4 regions of the Mesorhizobium sp. J428 genome follow, and region 1 is predicted to be linked to each of the others. Evidence: predicted binding sites of a transcription regulator. Region 1 holds the regulator's gene; each other region holds the start of a gene.
What was found. The regulator LexA, encoded in region 1, represses DNA repair genes until DNA is damaged. The targets are predictions, from matches to a motif close to TGTTCNNNNTGTGTTCNG.
Positions count from the first base shown of each region.

Region 2: LRS09_RS27220 (single-stranded DNA-binding protein) is a predicted target of LexA. The motif match lies at 2,107-2,124, and genes of this name have one in related genera.
Region 3: LRS09_RS18880 (PA0069 family radical SAM protein) is a predicted target of LexA. The motif match lies at 2,180-2,197, and genes of this name have one in related genera.
Region 4: ruvC (crossover junction endodeoxyribonuclease RuvC) is a predicted target of LexA. The motif match lies at 2,433-2,450, and genes of this name have one in related genera.

Region 1 is NZ_JAJOMX010000001.1:5,003,295-5,007,501, forward strand. Features, by position in the region: gene trpC (indole-3-glycerol phosphate synthase TrpC) at 1-271, shown strand, start outside; gene moaC (cyclic pyranopterin monophosphate synthase MoaC) at 274-768, shown strand; gene glp (gephyrin-like molybdotransferase Glp) at 773-1,975, shown strand; gene lexA (transcriptional repressor LexA) at 2,106-2,819, shown strand; gene LRS09_RS25220 (ComEC/Rec2 family competence protein) at 2,845-4,207, opposite strand, start outside.
Region 2 is NZ_JAJOMX010000003.1:13,119-17,325, reverse strand. Features, by position in the region: gene LRS09_RS27235 (ParB/RepB/Spo0J family partition protein) at 1-463, opposite strand, end outside; gene LRS09_RS27230 (ParA family protein) at 477-1,265, opposite strand; gene LRS09_RS27225 (hypothetical protein) at 1,262-1,657, opposite strand; gene LRS09_RS27220 (single-stranded DNA-binding protein) at 1,685-2,053, opposite strand; gene LRS09_RS27215 (hypothetical protein) at 3,320-3,442, opposite strand; gene LRS09_RS27210 (hypothetical protein) at 3,448-3,645, opposite strand; gene LRS09_RS27205 (hypothetical protein) at 3,649-3,819, opposite strand.
Region 3 is NZ_JAJOMX010000001.1:3,773,447-3,777,653, forward strand. Features, by position in the region: gene LRS09_RS18875 (ribonuclease HII) at 179-832, opposite strand; gene LRS09_RS18880 (PA0069 family radical SAM protein) at 956-2,110, opposite strand; gene LRS09_RS18885 (glycosyltransferase) at 2,254-2,808, shown strand; partial or broken gene LRS09_RS18890 (GIY-YIG nuclease family protein) at 3,008-3,294, shown strand; gene moaB (molybdenum cofactor biosynthesis protein B) at 3,506-4,057, opposite strand; gene LRS09_RS18900 (4-(cytidine 5'-diphospho)-2-C-methyl-D-erythritol kinase) at 4,054-4,207, opposite strand, start outside.
Region 4 is NZ_JAJOMX010000001.1:1,520,461-1,524,667, reverse strand. Features, by position in the region: gene LRS09_RS07615 (hypothetical protein) at 1-32, opposite strand, end outside; partial or broken gene LRS09_RS30230 (hypothetical protein) at 52-138, opposite strand; gene ruvA (Holliday junction branch migration protein RuvA) at 194-814, opposite strand; gene LRS09_RS07605 (bile acid:sodium symporter family protein) at 986-1,873, shown strand; gene ruvC (crossover junction endodeoxyribonuclease RuvC) at 1,881-2,390, opposite strand; gene LRS09_RS07595 (sulfite exporter TauE/SafE family protein) at 2,537-3,298, shown strand; gene LRS09_RS07590 (DUF1465 family protein) at 3,303-3,833, opposite strand.

The sequences.
Region 1 (4,207 bases):
GAAGCTCGCCTCATCGATGATCGGCGTGAACAACCGCAATCTGCGCACCTTCGAAGTCTCGCTCGACGTGTCGGAGCGGCTGGCCCGCATGGTGCCGGCCGACAGGCTGCTCGTCGGCGAAAGCGGCATCTTCACCCATGCCGACTGCATGCGGCTCGCACGCCACGGCATCGGCACCTTCCTGGTGGGCGAGAGCCTGATGCGCCAGGCCGACGTCGCGGCGGCTACGCGCCTGCTGCTCAACGGCGCCGCCGCAGCGGCGGCCGAGTGACGATGACCGCCCCCTCGCCGGGCCTCACCCATATCGCCGCCGACGGGCAGGCCGATATGGTGGATGTCGGCGCGAAGGCCGAGACGCAGCGCGTCGCGATCGCCGAGGGCTCGGTGGTGATGAAGCGCGAAACGCTCGACATGATCGTCGCCGGCAATGCGAAGAAGGGTGATGTGATCGGCGTCGCCCGCATCGCCGGCATTATGGCGGCCAAGAAGACGCACGAACTGATCCCGCTCTGCCACCCGCTGCTCCTCGACAAGGTGGGCTTGGAGATCGAGCCCGATGCAGCCCTTCCGGGCCTGCGCGTCACGGCGACTGCGCGCGTCACCGGCAAGACCGGCGTCGAGATGGAGGCATTGACCGCGGCTTCCGTCGCCTGCCTCACCATCTACGACATGGCCAAGGCCGTGGACCGCGAGATGGAGTTGACGGGCATCCGCCTGGTCGAGAAGACCGGCGGCAAGTCGGGCGACTACCGCCGGACGAACGGCTGATCCAATGGCGCTGATGCCGGTGAAGGACGCCCTGGCCCGCCTCCTCGACGGGGCTGCCCCGCTCGCATCCGAAACCGTCGCGATCGGCCAGGCCGCGTGGCGCGTGCTCGCCACAGACATCGCGGCGCTGCGCACCCAGCCGCCCTTCGACGCCTCCGCGATGGACGGCTATGCGGTCCGCGCCGCCGACGTCGCATCGGTGCCCGCGACGCTGCGTGTCATCGGCGAGGCGCCGGCCGGCAAGGGGTTCACGGGCACGGTTGGCCCCGGCGAAGCGGTCCGCATTTTTACCGGCGCACCGGTTCCTGCCGGGGCCGACGCCGTGCTGATCCAGGAGAACACGCGCCTCTCGCCCAATGGTGTGGAAGCATTGGAGCCCGTCGCGGCCTTCCGCAACATCCGCCGGCAAGCTCTCGACTTCCGCGAAGGTGAGCCTCTGCTCGAGGCGGGCCGGCTCCTCGATCCCGCCGCCGTCTCGCTGGCGGCTGCCGCCAACCACGCGGCGCTGCCGGTCATCCGCAAGCCGCTGGTCGCTATCCTCGCCACGGGCGACGAACTGCTGCCGCCGGGCAGCGAGACCGGGCCGGACCAGATCATCTCCTCGAATGCCTATGGCGTGGCTGCCGTGGTCGAAAAGATGGGTGCCGTCCCCCTCGATCTCGGCATCGTACGTGACGACCGCTCTGGGATCGCCGCGGCGATAGATGGCGCACGCGCAGCGGGCGCGGACATCATCGTCACGCTCGGCGGCGCCTCGGTCGGCGACCACGACCTGGTGCGCGAGGTGCTGAGTTCTGCCGGTATGACGCTCGACTTCTGGAAGATCGCGATGCGGCCCGGCAAGCCGCTGATGTTCGGCCGATTGGGCGACGTGCGGGTGCTCGGGCTCCCCGGCAATCCGGTGGCCTCTCTCGTCTGCTCGCACCTTTTCGTCGCGCCGCTCGTCGCGCAACTGGGAGGACGGCCCCATATGTTGGACATTCGGGACGCGGTTCTGGGTGTCGACATGACCGAAAACGACCAGCGTGAGGACTATGTCCGCGCCCGTGTCGAGAGTCGCGACGGCCAACTCGTTGCAGCGCCCTTCCCTGTGCAGGATTCTTCGATGCTGCGGATTCTGGCCGACGCCAACGCCCTCATCGTCCGTCCGCCCTTCGCTCCCGCAGCCCCTGCGGGCTCTCCCTGCCGCGTGGTTCTGCTGCGATGAGAAGCCGGCTCGGCAAATAGCCTGAACGAACGGTAAACAAATTCACTAAAATTTAAGCGGTTGCAGAACACATATCGAACAGATAGTGTTTGTTCTGGTTTTGTTTGTCTGGCGATTCTTGGAGGGCGAAATGCTGACGCGCAAGCAACACGAGTTGCTGATGTTCATCCACGAGCGGATGAAGGAGTCCGGCATTCCCCCTTCCTTCGACGAGATGAAGGAGGCGCTGGACCTTGCCTCGAAGTCCGGCATCCACCGCCTGATCACGGCGCTGGAGGAGCGCGGCTTCATCCGCCGCCTGCCCAACCGGGCGCGCGCGCTGGAAGTCGTCCGCCTACCGGAATCGATGTCTCCCGCCCTCGCCGGCCCGCGCAAATTCTCCCCGAGCGTCATCCAGGGCAGCCTCGGCCAGAAGCCGGCCGAGCCGCCGCGCGCGCCCGTTGCCAGCAACGATGCGGGCAGCGCGATCTCGATCCCCGTCATGGGCCGCATCGCGGCCGGCGTGCCGATCGACGCCATCCAGCACCAGACCCACGCGATCATGGTGCCGCCGGAAATGCTGTCGGGCGGCGAGCACTATGCCCTTGAAGTGAAAGGAGATTCGATGATCGAGGCCGGCATCTTCGACGGCGATACGGTCATCATCCGCAACACGAACGCGGCCACCCCCGGCGACATCGTCGTGGCCCTGGTCGACGAGGAAGAAGCCACACTCAAGCGCTTCCGCCGCAAGGGCGCCTCGATCGCTCTCGAAGCCGCCAACCCGGCCTACGAGACGCGGATCTTCGGCCCGGACCGGATCAAGGTGCAGGGTCGTCTCGTCGGCCTCATCCGGAAATACTGAGCGTCGCGAAGAGCCGACGAGTGGTTCAGGAAGCCGGCTTCGTGCCGGCTTTTTTGTTTGCGGGCTCGTAAGGAGCCATGCCTCTGGCGGCGCGCGAGAAGCGGCGGTGGTCGTGCCAGGGACGCGTGCCGGACAGGGCGTAGGTGACGGAAGCGTTTCCCACACCGTCGAAGCGGATCTCTGCGCTGCCGTCCAGCGCAAGCCGTCGCGCGGTGATGATTTGCACTTTGCTGTGCGGGCAGGGATTGGCAGCCGTCGGATCGGCGATGACGATTACGCTCGCCGTGTCGCAGGCCTGCTCGGCGTCGGGCATCGTCAACGCATGAGCGACCACGGCTCCCGACTCATGTTCGACCCGGCACAGGTCGCCCGCGCAGAAGAATCGCGCCGGAGAAATATCCATGACGGTGCCAGTGGTTCCGGCTTCCGTCTCCTTTGCCGGCTTCATGATACCGGTTGCCATCGTCGCCCGCGACCAGTCTTCGACCGTAAACGCATTCGGACGGTCGCGGTTGACTGCCAGCATGCCGTCCCGCGTCCTGATCCCGACCAGTCGCGCATCCTCGGAGACGTAGGCCTGCGGCAATTCGCGAAGCGTCAGGCTTGCAAAGCCCACGACGGCGAGCGGGACCGCGAGCAGTCTCACCGCGGTCGTCGTGGCAAGCGTGAGCGGCACCAGCGCAAGCGCGAGCAGGACAACGGAAGCGGAGGGAACCGCGCCGATCGCATCGACCGGCGTGCGCTCGGCGAGCCAGCGGACGATGGCAAGTGCCAGCGACAGCCCCTGCCCCATGATTATGAAGACTGGCCCATCGAGGCCGAAAGGCATCAGCACCATTCCGGCCACCGCCGCCGGCATCACGACGACCGAAAACACGGGCATGGCCGCGAGGTTTGCGACAAGGCCGAGCGGCGAGACACGCTGGAAATGCCAGGCGCCGAAGATGCCGGTCGCGACGCCGGCGATCAGCGACGTGGCCGCCAACCCCGCGGCGTAGAAGACGACCGTTCGCGCAATCCGCAGGAGCGCGCCACGCTGTGCAGGATTCGGTTGTGCTCGGCGCGCTCTGCGTTCCGCCCACCAGCCATAGGCGGAAACGAGCGCGGCCGTTGCCGCGAACGACATCTGGAAGCTTGGCCCGACGACCTCGTGCGGCGAGAGCACGATGATGATCAGGGCGGCGATCGCCAGGTTGCGCATCGTCAGCGCCGCGCGATCGAAAAGCAGCGCGACCAGCATCACCGCGATCATTAGGAAGCTGCGCTCGGCGGCGACCTGCGAACCTGAGATAAGAAGATAGGCGGCAAGTGCTGCCAGCGCGCCGACAGCCGCGTATTTCCGCACCGGATGGCGCGAGGCAAATCCGGGAAAGGCGGCAAAGCCGAGC
Region 2 (4,207 bases), on a different contig from region 1:
CCAGATGGTAAGTGATGAACGACGCATCGACTCCGAGTTCCCGGGCTATCTTCGCGTTCCTGTCACCGTCCTTCTTTTTGCGGTTGATGAACAGTGCGAGTTCCATGGGCCGCAGGTCTTCGCGCTGCAGGTTTTCGATAACCTGATCGTAGTCGTCGTGCTGCTGATCGACGAAAGCGGGGATTTCCTCGCGGCCAGCGTCTATCGAAGCACGATAGCGACGCTCGCCGTAGTTCAAGATCCATTTGCCGGGCTTGTCCGGGTGAGGGCGCACCGAAACCGGCGACTTAACGCCGCGCGCCTTCACGGAAGCGACCATTTCGGCCATCTTGACCGGATCGAACGACTTTCGCGGCTGGTTTGGATCGACTTCGATGTCGGCGAGACGGATCATCAAAGGCTCGCCGGCGGCGGTGGCCGGGGTAGGGGGCGCTTCATCGAGCGCAGAAAGGTCGAGCGCCATTATGCAACCTCCATCAGTTGTGCGATTTTGTCGAAGACGGGGCGCATTTCGCGCCAAGCGTCGCGGCCGGACGTTTTGCCGAGCCGCCACACCGGCACGCCGGCCGCTTGCGCCTCGGCGATCGCTGTCGATTTCTTGATTGCAGCGAAGCCGGGCGACATTGCGATGAGGTATTTCGGGGCATCGCCGTGGAAAGGGCGCGGAAGTTGTCGCGCTGGAACGGCGTCGGCTCCACTTTGTTTGGCAAGATGCCGAGGAATTTCAGCTTCTTGTTGAGCGTTGCCTGAATTCGCCGGATGCCGATATTTTCGTGGTTCAACAGGTCGCCGATCCCATCGATGGCCTCCTGGTTGAGTTCGATCGGCGCGAGCACGTAATCGGCGACGACGAGCGGAGACAGTTGGCGGATGTCCGGATTCGGGTTCGTGTCGATGATGCAGACATCGAAACTGTCTGCAACGCGAGCCAGGAACGCCAGAAGATTCGAGGCGTAGGCGTTGTGTTCCGCCGCCTTCTTTTCCATCTTGAGCAAGTCGCCATCGCCCGGGACCAAGACAAATTCAGCGTGCTCGATGTCGGCTTTCGGGTCGGTCAGGAGCTTGCTGCTGGTCGTAGCGGACACGACGCAAAAACCGCCGGTTCTCAACGCTTTGGTGGTGTTGCGCTGGTGGTCGAGGTCGATCACCAGGACGCGCTTGTTCATGGGTTGGTTGATCGGCTGGCTAAAAAAATAAGCCAGTTGACAGGCGACGGCGCTTTTGCCGACGCCGCCCTTCTGATTGGCCAGGACAATCGTTTTCATCCGTTGCTCCGTAGGAAATTGCGAACTGTCGTCTCCGAAGTCGTCACGCCGTTGGTTTTGAGGTAGGCGACGACTTGTGCGAAGGTGTAACCCTTCTCGCGAAGGGTCTGCATGTCGTTGAGAAAAGAGGTGAGGGGGTGCACCGCCAGCTTGGGCTGCTCTTTTTGCATGAATGCTTCGAGCCGCTTCCGCTCGGTCATTCGTTCGGCCATTCGCTCGGCCTTCTCCTTAAACCGCGCCAGAAGCACGCGAGCGTGCTTCGGCGTAACGGCGTGTTTCGCCGCCGTTTCCGGCAGCGAAACACCATCCACGAGAATGTGGCGCGCGATGGCCAGCGATTTTTTGGACCATCGACACGACGCCGCTACAGCTGCGAACTGCACGGCGTCCATCTGTGGCACTGTCCCTTGCGTCATGGTTCAGTTTGCGCCCTGGCGCTCTTGCAGCTCGGCTCGCTTGATCGAACCCGGCGCACCGAATTCGAAATCTTCGACCCGGAAATCGAAGCCATAGACGGTCTCGCCAGTCTTGCTGTCCTGGTAGTCGTTGTTGCGCAACGACCACTGGACGATCAGCTGATCGCCCCTGCGACAGTTTTCGGCGATGGCTTCGCCCTTCTTGTTGAAGGCCACGAACTGGACCCTCACCGCGCGTTCGAGGCTGTTGTTGTTGTCGTCCTTGCCCGCGTACTCGTTGGAAATCAGCGTGAACCTGCAGACGGCGCCAGATGCCGTTCTGCGCAGAGCCGGCGCGTCTGCGAGGCGGCCGGCAAAGGTATTGCTTTGCATGGATTTCTCCGATGGAGCGACGGAATTCGCCGCGAATCAAGTATAACAGAAGGGAAAACAAACAGACAACAACTAGACAACAATCCGGAAAACAGTTTCCGTGGGCTGAGCATCCAAAATCGAGGGGATTTTTCCATCTTCTTCGCCAGTTCACCGCCAATTCGCGCGGGCTGAAAAGCGAGCTGCAAAACCGCAGCGCCGCCCCGAAAAGACAAATCGCACCAAAAGCGCCTGGGAGGCCCTAGGAGCGTGACCGCGCCGGCGGCCGCTTCGCTCCACCTGATGCGCTAGAGCGCCTTCCACGGTCGAATGCGAGCCGATTTGAGCCACTTAAAACTCAACGGTCGCCCCCATTTTTTTCAAAAGCCATTGCGGCGGTTCTGCCGGGCTCGACGTTGGAAGTGTGAGTTCTGGTGGTTGATGGAAGATCAAGTAGTAGACCAGTGCCCGTAGGGCACGCTATTGGAGGCGGCTTGCCGCCGACAGGCCGTCGCCAATGGCGACGGGGCGGAGCGCCGAAGGCGCGGAGGGTAGGTGTTGTTGTGAGCTTCTAGCTGGGGGAGTGGTTGATTGAAGTGCTCTAGCTACAGGTATAGATATAGGTAAATCTGAATCAATATAGGGAGAGTTCACCGCCTGCGCGAAATCCGTTTTTTTTTCAATGCTTTAACGCTCATTTTCGATTCCGGACGCAAGACTGTTTCAGCGTCTGGGCATAAGAGTGTTTCAGCGTCAGTTTCTGTGGACAAGCGTGTTTTCCGCAATGAATCCAAGAGATTGCACACAAGACAATTTCAGCGTGGATAACGTCTTTGATCCACAGGGTTATGCACAGACTTACCCACCGCTTATCGCCATGATTGCGATATGGCAGTGGCTGCCGAGGGACCATGTGAAAGGCCCGGCGGTAGCCGGGCCTGCGGAGGGCAGCGCTTAACAGTATTGACTACGGCCGTCGGCGTAGCATGAAGCGCGGTTTGCCCTTGAGGACGGCGCAGCCTTGATCGAGGAATTCGGCTGCGTTCTCAATCTTCTCTCGTATCTGCTGCGCCTCCGCAGTCAGCGTGTCGAATTGCTTGGCCCTGGCGATGCTCTCCCGCGCTTCCTGGATCTTGTCGTCGTCCGCACCAACGTAGTCGCGGCGTCGCGGTTGGCCGGGCTGCTGTGGGTAGAGCAGATAGAGGTAGCGGGGGGCGCCATTGCCGTCCGGCCGCCACCACTCCGTTGCGTAGATCAGTCCGGCAGCTTTGAGTTTCGCAGTCTGACCTACGAGGTCGACGGCTTGGCCTCAAGCTCTTCGAGCGTTGGCAGCAGGTCATAGATCAGGTTTTGCAGCTCGCCGGTAAGCGAGCCCTGTACCCTCATCTCCTGGGCGAGAGGTCGGGCCATGGCGATTACCGCTCCCGATCCACGACAGCGGCCCTTTCGGTAGGCGAGGGGATCTCCGCGCCGAACGCCACGACCTGAAGCGCAACCTTGTCTTCGATGCTCATCGCGTCGAACTCTTCGGCGGTCATTGTGGCGTCGGTGTCGACGTACTCGATCCAAATATCCCAGCTGGCGGCGATTTCAGCGTAGGTCGGGGTGCTCATGGCTTAGATTCCCAGGGCGAGGCGGCCGGCGTAGTAGACGGCCAGCACCACCGCGCCAGCCAGCAGCAGAAATAGGCCCGCCGCCTGGACATAGACGAACACAGTTCCGACCGCCAACGCGCCACGGATCACACGCGTCGCGAAACCCACCACCAGATCATCGAAGAACTTCATACCTCCTCCTTTGCCGTCGTTTCGGAATGGTGACGACACAACGCCACAATAGCATATTTTGGCGATGTTGTGTCACCACTTATCGGAATGTCAACCCCTCGTTTTTGCGAGGGATTCGAGACCGACCAGCTTCTCACTGCAGACCGCTTTTGCTCCGCTGCTTTGCGAGTTGCCTTAGCCGGAACAGTGGCTCTCTGCCGTCATAGGTCGCGGCTGCAGGCGACCAGGACGGAACCGTCCATCGATTTCCGCTGCTTCGCCGAGAGCCCTGAGCCGTTGCCCGGGGATCAGCCGCGGATCGAGCTGCAGAGCGCAAAGGCGACGCCAGAAGCGCAGCGTAGGCGTTGGCGAAGCTACCTTTGTGCCGGCAGCGACGCGGCTACGATCA
Region 3 (4,207 bases), 1.2 Mb from region 1:
CGCGTTGCTCCGTCATTCCGGGGCCGCGTAGCGGAACCCGGAATCCAGATCGCCGGCTTTGTCCCGTCCAGGTCTCTAATTGCAACATTGCTGCCCTGGATTCCGGGTTCCGCTGCGCGGCCCCGGAATGACGGCGCATGCGTATCAACGACTTCGATATTCAATTCTCCAGAGCCCTCTACGCCGCCTTGAACGGGGAGAAGGACATGCGGTGCAGGCCGGGCAGGGGGCCGTGGGTGTTGATGCCGGCGAAATGCACCTCCGTGGCGTAGCCGGCGTGGCGCTCGAAGCCGTAGGCGGGGTGGATCGTGCCGCAATGGGCGAGCATGCGGTCGCGGGTGACCTTGGCGACGATCGAGGCAGCTGCAATCGACTGCGAGCGCTGGTCGCCCTTGACCAGCGCCTGGCCCTCGCAGGCGAGGCCCGGCGGGATGTCGCGCCCGTCGGCGAGCACCAGCAGCGGCGGCAGCGAAAGGGCGGCGACCGCGCGGCGCATCGCCTCCAGGCTCGCCTTGCGGATGTCGCTGCGGTCGATCGAGACGGCGCAGACCGAGGCGACGCCGACCGAGATCGCCGAGCCGATGATGGTGAGATAGACCCGCTCGCGGGCCTCCAGTGTCATGCGCTTGGAATCGTCGAGGCCATCGGGGATGGCGTCGGGGTCGAGGATGACCGCCGCTGCCACCACGGGACCTGCGAGCGGCCCGCGGCCGGCCTCGTCGGTGCCCGCCACCGGCCATACGCCGCGCTTGCGCGAACGCCGCTCCACGCTGAAGTCGGGCTTCAGCGGGATGTCGAAAAGAAGCGGAGAATCGGAACGCGGGCGAGCCATATTGCGGCGAGACTCGCACCGCGTCCGATTCTCCGCAAGGCCTTCCGGTGGGGGAACCGGCAAGGCGCCGTCCGAGGCGGGGACAACGTCGGACGGGAAGAGGATCGGGACGCGCAGGCTCTCTCAGAGCAGCATCAGTTGCTCCCCCTTGGCGTTGGGAGCCTTGAACAGGTCGGTGCGCAGGGGGCGCTTCTCGACGTTGAGGCCGAGCCGCTTGGCCGTCATCTCGAAGCGGCGGCCGATCTGCCAGGCATAGGGACCGGTGCCCTTCATCCGCTTGCCCCACTCCGAATCGTAGTCCTTGCCGTCGCGCATCGAGCGGATCAGCGAGGTCACGTGGCGGTAGCGGTCGGGATAGTGGCGCAGCAGCCATTCCTTGAAGACCGGGCTCACCTCCAGCGGCAGGCGCAGGATGATGTAGCCGGCCTCCTTCGCGCCCGCATGCGCGACCGATTCCAGGATCCGCTCGATCTCGTGGTCGGTCAGGCCCGGCACGACCGGCGCGACCATGGCCGAGACCGGGATGCCGGCCTCAGACAGCGCGCGCAGCGCCTCCAGCCGGCGCGACGGCGTCGCCGCGCGCGGCTCCATCGTGCGGGCGAGCTTCGGGTCGAGCGTGGTGACCGAGAGCGCGACCTTGGCGAGACCCTTCTCGGCCATGCGGCCGAGGATGTCCGCGTCGCGCATCACCAGCGCCGACTTGGTGACGATGCCGACCGGATGGTTGAACGCCTCCAGCACCTCCAGGACCTCGCGCATGATGCGCCATTTCTTCTCGATCGGCTGGTAGGGGTCGGTGTTGGTGCCGATCGCGATCGTGCGCGGCTTGTAACCTTCCTTCGACAGCTCCTTTTCGAGCAGGCGCGCGGCATCCGGCTTGGCGAACAGCTTGGATTCGAAGTCGAGACCCGGCGACAGGCCCATATAGGCGTGCGTCGGGCGGGCGAAGCAGTAGACGCAGCCGTGCTCGCAGCCGCGATAGGGGTTGATCGAGCGATCGAAGGAGATGTCCGGCGACTCGTTGCGCGTGATGATCGCGCGCGGCTTCTCCACCTGCACCTCGGTCTTGAAGGCCGGCAACTCGTCCAGCGAGGACCAGCCGTCGTCGAACACGTGCCGCGACAGGGGCTCGTAGCGGCCCGACGGATTGATGCCGGCCGCACGGCCGCGTCGCCGGTCGTCGCCGACGCGCAGTCCGCTCTGGTCGATGATGGCATTGGCCATCGCAGCCCTTCCTTCCGTGAAGGCTGCAATATCGGCGCTGCGAATCTGTTCCATGGCGGCGTTTCCGTAAGAGAATCGGCTGGCGAATCGTCTCTGCGATGAAATTATTCCTACGTCGGCGTCGGGAACAAAGCAAGAACAAACATCGCCGCGTCGCACAACTGGCCTTTGAGCCGGCTTTACGCTAAGCGAACCTGATGCTCACGGTGCTGATCGAGACGCATAACGACGAGGAGGGGCTCGCGCGCACGCTAAGCTCGCTTGTGGCGGGCTCGGTGGAGGGCGTCGTGCGCGAGGTTCTGGTCCACGATCGCGGCTCGACCGACCAGACGGCCTATGTGGCCGATCATGCCGGCTGCGGCATGATTGCCGAGGGCGAGCTCGCGGCGGGGCTGCGTCGCGCGCGCGGCGACTGGCTCATGGTGCTGGAACCGGGCGCCCGCCTGACGGAGGGCTGGACGGAGGCGGTGATGCTGCACATGTCGAGCGGCACGACGCCGGCCCGCTTCTCGCGCTCGCGCATCGGCCGGCCGCGCTTCCTGGCGCGCCTGTTCTCGACCAGGCGCCCCTTCGCCGACGGGCTGGTCATCACCAAGCGGCAGGCGCTGGCGCTGCTGAAGGGGGGGCGGCGACCTCGCCTCGATCACCCGCGGCCTGTCGACCAGGCGGATCGCGGCGGAGATTATTGCCTCGCCGAAGAGGTAGGGGTGTCTCCCGCGCTACCGTCATCCCGGGCGCCAAAGGCGACCTGAGACCCATTGACCGTCGGGAGAAAGGCGCTGATCACCTCACCTAGGCCGGGTTTTTTCGGCGTGTAACCTGAGAGAAGAATGGATCCCCGGTCGCCTTCCGCGCCCGGGATGACGATCGCGCTGGAGGCAATGCCCCTAGAATGGCGAAAACAGAGATGGTTCCATTGCCTGTGTCGCGGAAGTGGGATTTGCTTTTCCCATGCCAGGGCACGTCTACATCATGGCCTCGCGAAAGCACGGCACGCTCTACACCGGCGTGACCTCGGATCTTACCGCAGGGTCCAGGAGCACCGGGAGGGCGATATCGCGGGGTTCACACAGCGATATGACGTGAAGCGGCTGGTCTGGCACCGCTTCTATCACGACATCGAGGATGCCATCGCCGACGAGAAGCGCATCAAGCGATGGCGCAGGAAGTGGAAGCTCGAACTGATCGAGGCGCAGAATCCGGCGTGGATGGATCTCTTCGATGAGACTTCACTGTAGGCGACGTTCAAACCTGCCGCCGTCATCCCGGGCGCCGAAGGCGACCCGGGATCTATTGACCGCCGAGAGAAAGGCGCTGCCAATCTTGCCACGGATTCGGGTGTTCTCAGTGTGTAACCGGAGAGAGCAATGGATCCCGGGTCGCCTTCGGCGCCCGGGATGACGATCGCACAGGGAGACAAGGCGTACGGGTTGACGCCCAGAGCGTGTCTTACCCCTTGCCCCCGCGCCTCAAATGCTCGTCCAGCCGCGGCATGATTTCCACGAAGTTGCAGGGCATGTGGCGGTAGTCGAGCTGGGCCTTGATGATGCCGTCCCAGGCGTCCTTGCAGGCGCCGGGGGAGCCGGGGAGGACGAAGACGAAGGTGGCGTTGACGACGCCGCCGGTGGCCCGCGACTGGATCGTGGAGGTGCCGATCTTGTCGTAGGAGATGCGGTGGAAGACTTCCGAGAAGCCGTCCATGCGCTTCTCGAAGATAGGCTCCAGCGCCTCAGGCGTGACGTCGCGGCCGGTGAAGCCGGTGCCGCCGGTGGTGATGACCACGTCGATGCGCTCGTCCTTCGACCAGCCGAGCACCCTGTCGGCGATCAGCGCCTTGTCGTCGGTGACGATCGCGCGGTCGACCAGCACGTGGCCGGCTTCCGTAATACGGTCGGCGAGCGTCTGGCCCGATTTGTCGTCGGCCAGCGTGCGGGTGTCGGAGACGGTCAGCACCGCGATGCCGACCGGGATGAAGGGGCGGGATTCGTCGATGCGGCTCATGCGGGCATCTCCCCCGAGATGGTGTTGCGCGTCGCCGCAACGAACCAGCCCGGCCTGCGCTTGCGGATCTCGCTCGCCGCGCGCTTGGCGAGGTTGCCGCTCTCGAACAGGCCGAAGCACGTGGCGCCCGAGCCGGACATGCGCACGAAG
Region 4 (4,207 bases), 3.5 Mb from region 1:
GGAATGATCTCGTAGTGCCCATCGATCAGCATACTGAATTACGTCCCCCGGGCCGATGCCAAGCCTCTCGCGGACCTCGGTCGGAATCGTCGTCTGCCCTTTGGCGGTTATCCGGGACTCGCAGGATTTAGCAGCCATAAGAAATTTCTCCTTACAAAGCCAAGATAGTAAGGAAATCATTCGGAAGCAATGATCATCGCGCCAGCTCCTTCAGCCCCAGCCGGATCAGCTTGGCCGAATCCGCTCCCTCGCCGGCCGACTTGACCGCGTTCGCCACGGCCGTCGCGGCCACGTCGCGCGAGTAGCCGAGGTTGACCAGCGCGGACACGGCGTCGGCGACGGGTGCCGCTGCAACGCCTTCGCCGAGTTCCTGCATCAGGCCGATCGTGCCGCTGGGCGCGCCGGAGAAGGCGGGCGCCTTGTTCTTCAGTTCGATGACGATGCGCTCGGCGACCTTTTTCCCCACGCCCGGCGCGCGCGAGACCATCGCGATGTCCTTCAGCGCGATCGCATTGGCGAGGTCAGACGGCGAGAGCGTCGACAGGATCGCCAGCGCCACCTTGGCGCCGACGCCCTGCACGTTGTTGAGCAGCAACAGGAACCATTCGCGTTCCAGCGCCGAACCGAAACCGTAAAGCCGGATCATGTCCTCGCGCACATAGGTCTCGATGTGCAGCGTGACGGCTTCTCCCGGCGAGGGGAGCGTGGCCAGCGTGCGCGTCGAGCAGTAGGCGACGTAGCCGACGCCGTGCACGTCGACGATGCAGTGGTCTTCGCCGATCTCGTCCACCACGCCCTTGAGCTTGCCGATCACGTCAGGTGCTCCCGTTTCACGCATGGACGATTCCCGCCGCCGGCGGAGGCCCCATCGCCTTGCACGAGGTCTGGAACAAGTCAAGAACGCAGGTGATCGAAGGCCGCTTGTTCGAGAGAGGGTTTCTCAACGAGTCGACGCTATTGTGCTGCAGATTCTCGAGGACTGGACATGCAATCAAGCGCGGCGTTGAGCATTGGGTTGCCGGTGGTCCTGTGCATCGTCATGCTGGGCCTGGGGCTTTCGCTGAAGCTCGACGATTTCCGCCGCGTCCTGCAGCGGCCGCAGGCGGTGCTGATCGGACTGTTCTGCCAGATCGTCATTCTGCCGATCATCTGCTACGGCCTGACCTCCGCATCCGGACTTCCGCCGGCGATCGCGGTGGGAATGATGCTGCTGGCCGCCAGTCCCGGCGGCACGTCCGCGACGCTCTATACGCATCTTGCGCGAGGCGACGTGGCGCTCAGCATCACATTGACTGCCCTGACATCCGTCCTGTCCATCGTCACGGTGCCGTTCATTGCCAACTTCGCGCTCGCCCGGTTCTATGGCGAAGCGTCGGCGGTGTACCTGGAACTGAGCCTGGTGGCGCAGATCTTCGTCATCGCGGTGGTTCCGGCCATGATCGGCGTGCTTGTCCAGAGCCGCTATCCGGTCCTTGCACAGCGCCTCGATCGCCCGGTCAAATTGCTTGCGACGCTGTTCCTCGCAGTCATCGTCATCTTTGCGCTGGTCAGCCAGTGGGGCCTTGTCGCGACCTGGGGTGTCACGATCCTCACGGTGGTCCTGCCTTTCAATCTGATGAGCCTGGCAGTCGGCTATCTTGTCCCGCGGCTGTTCCGGATCGAGTATCGCCAGGCAATCGCGCTGGCCATGTCGATCGGCGTGCACAATGCCGCGCTGGTGATCGCGATCGCCCTTTCGGAGCAGATGCTCGACAATCCGGAGATGGCCATACCGCCCGCTGCCTACGGGTTGATCGCCTACATAACCAGCGGTGTGGTCGTCTGGGTGGTGAACCGGCGTCAGGCGGTTCCGGTCAAGCGGTCGCCGGACTGACGTCGTCTCAGGTCAAGGCCGCCATGCGATAGGCGACGCTCTGGCGGTGATGCGCGTGGCAGATCGCGATGGCCAGCGCGTCGGCGGCGTCGTCGCTCTCGAAGGTTGCCTTCGGCAGGAGCACGCGCACCATCATGCGAATCTGCGCCTTGTCGCCGTGGCCGACGCCGATCACCGATTTCTTGACCGCGTTCGGCGCGTATTCGGCCACCCGCAACCCGGCGCGCGCCGGCACCAGCATGGCGATGCCCCGCGCCTGGCCGAGCTTCAGCGTCGAGGAAGGATTGGCGTTGACGAAGGTCTGCTCGACCGCGGCTTCCTCGGGCGCATACTGGCCGATGATCGCGTAGATGCCGTCATGGAGCTGGCACAGCCGGGCCGCGAGGTCTTCCCTGTCGTCGGACGTGACGGTGCCGGAGGCGACGAACCGCAGCGCATTGCCCTGGCTCTCGACGACGCCCCAGCCTGTGCGCCGAAGCCCGGGGTCCAGCCCGATGATGCGAATCGCCTCTGCCATGTATCCATCCTTACCGCTGCAGCGGCGTCATGCCAGCGGAAAGTGAACAAACGGGAAACATCCATCCTGTGTCAAAGGACTTCGGCGAGGTGGCGCGTGCGTCTCGCGCCCGCGCCGTCTACAGGTTGCCGGCAACAGAGGCGCCCATGCAATTGCCATCGTTTGACGGCCTGTTTCTGATCCTTGCCGTGACGGTGCTCGTCGCCGGCTTCGCTCGCGGCCTGTCAGGCTTCGGCACGGGTCTCATCGTCGCGCCGGTTGCGGGGGCTCTTTACGGGCCGAAGGCAGCCTTCGTAATTCTCGTCATCATCGATTCTCTGCCGACGATCCCGGTCACGATCCCCGCGCTGCGGATCGCCGTCTGGCGCGACGTCCTGCCGGCGGTCGTGGGGCTGATGCTGTTCATCCCGGTGGGTGTCTACATCCTCACCATCGCCGACCCGGTTGCCTTGCGTTGGTTCATCTGCGTCGCAATCCTCCTGTGCGCCGCGGCGTTGTGGCGCGGCTGGCGCTATCAGGGCGAGCGCACGCCGCCGAAGTCTTTCGGTGTCGGCGCGATGGCCGGCGTGCTGTCCGGGGTCGCCCAGATTCCGGGTCCGCCGGTGCTGGTCTACTGGCTGGCGTCGCCTTTGCCGTCGGCGATCATTCGCGCCAACCTGCTGTCGCTTTTCTTCATCTCGGAGCTGATGTCCTTGGCGACTGCCTGGACATCCGGCCTGTTCGAGGCCCCCGTTGTCGCCATCGCGCTGGCGGCAACGCCGGTCTATTTCGTCGGGCTGCTTGCCGGCTGGGCCGCGCACGGCCGCACGAGCGATGCGCACTACAGGCAGATCACGCTGTCGCTCGTGGTCCTCTCGGCGCTCCTCGCGCTGCCCTGGTCGGATATTGCGTCGGCTGCCGGACTTTGAGCGTTCAGCCGCGCGCGAAGGCGGTGTTCAGCAGCATGATCTGGTCGGAAACCGGGTTCGACGTGCGCGGCGGCTGGGCGATCACGGCCGCGGTGCCGCCGTAGATTTCCTCGTCCATGCGGCGGATGAGTGACTGGAGCTTCAGCGAGCGATGGACGAGCGCCACGAAGGCGTCAGGAAGCTCTGGCCAACCCGGCGCATTGTCCTGAGCGGAGGCCGTGTCCAGGCGCACCTTGGATTTTTCGGAGGCGACCTGGTCGCGCGTCATCTCGCCGGAATTGGCTGCCCGCTGCAGCAGCAGCCAGGAGGCGATCTGCATCAGCCGCGTGGTGAGCCGCATCGACTCGGCGGCATAGAGCGTCGCGGCGATGCGCGACAGGCGCTTCGCCTCGACCCGGCCCTGGCCGTCGAGATACTCGGCCGCCTGTTCGACCAGCCCCATGCCTTCATTGTAGAGCGGCTTGAAGGATGGCGAGAAAATCCTGCGCTCCGCGAGCCTGATGGTCTTGGCTCCCTCCGCGCCAGCGTCATTCATAGTCACGCACCCCTGCACACCCTGACGGGACCCGGCGACTCGACGACAGGATCCGCGTACCCACCCCTATACGGCACCGGCGCGGAAGATGCTCCGGCCGCGCCGCGAACGCAAGCGCATGTTTAACAAACGGTTAACGCGTGGTCGGACGGCAAAAAAAGAGCCGCGGTAAGGCGGCTCTCAGGAGTTAACAGGGAGGCGTCAAACAGGGTGGCTCCAACCACCCGGCAAGAATCCAGATCACTGGATGAACATAGTAAACATCCGTAAAGCCTAATGGACGGTTAACGCGCCGCATTTCTGCGCGAAACGTTCGCGCCTGCATCCTGAAGTATCACCCGTGTAACCGCGCGCGTCGCGGCGCCGACAAGCGG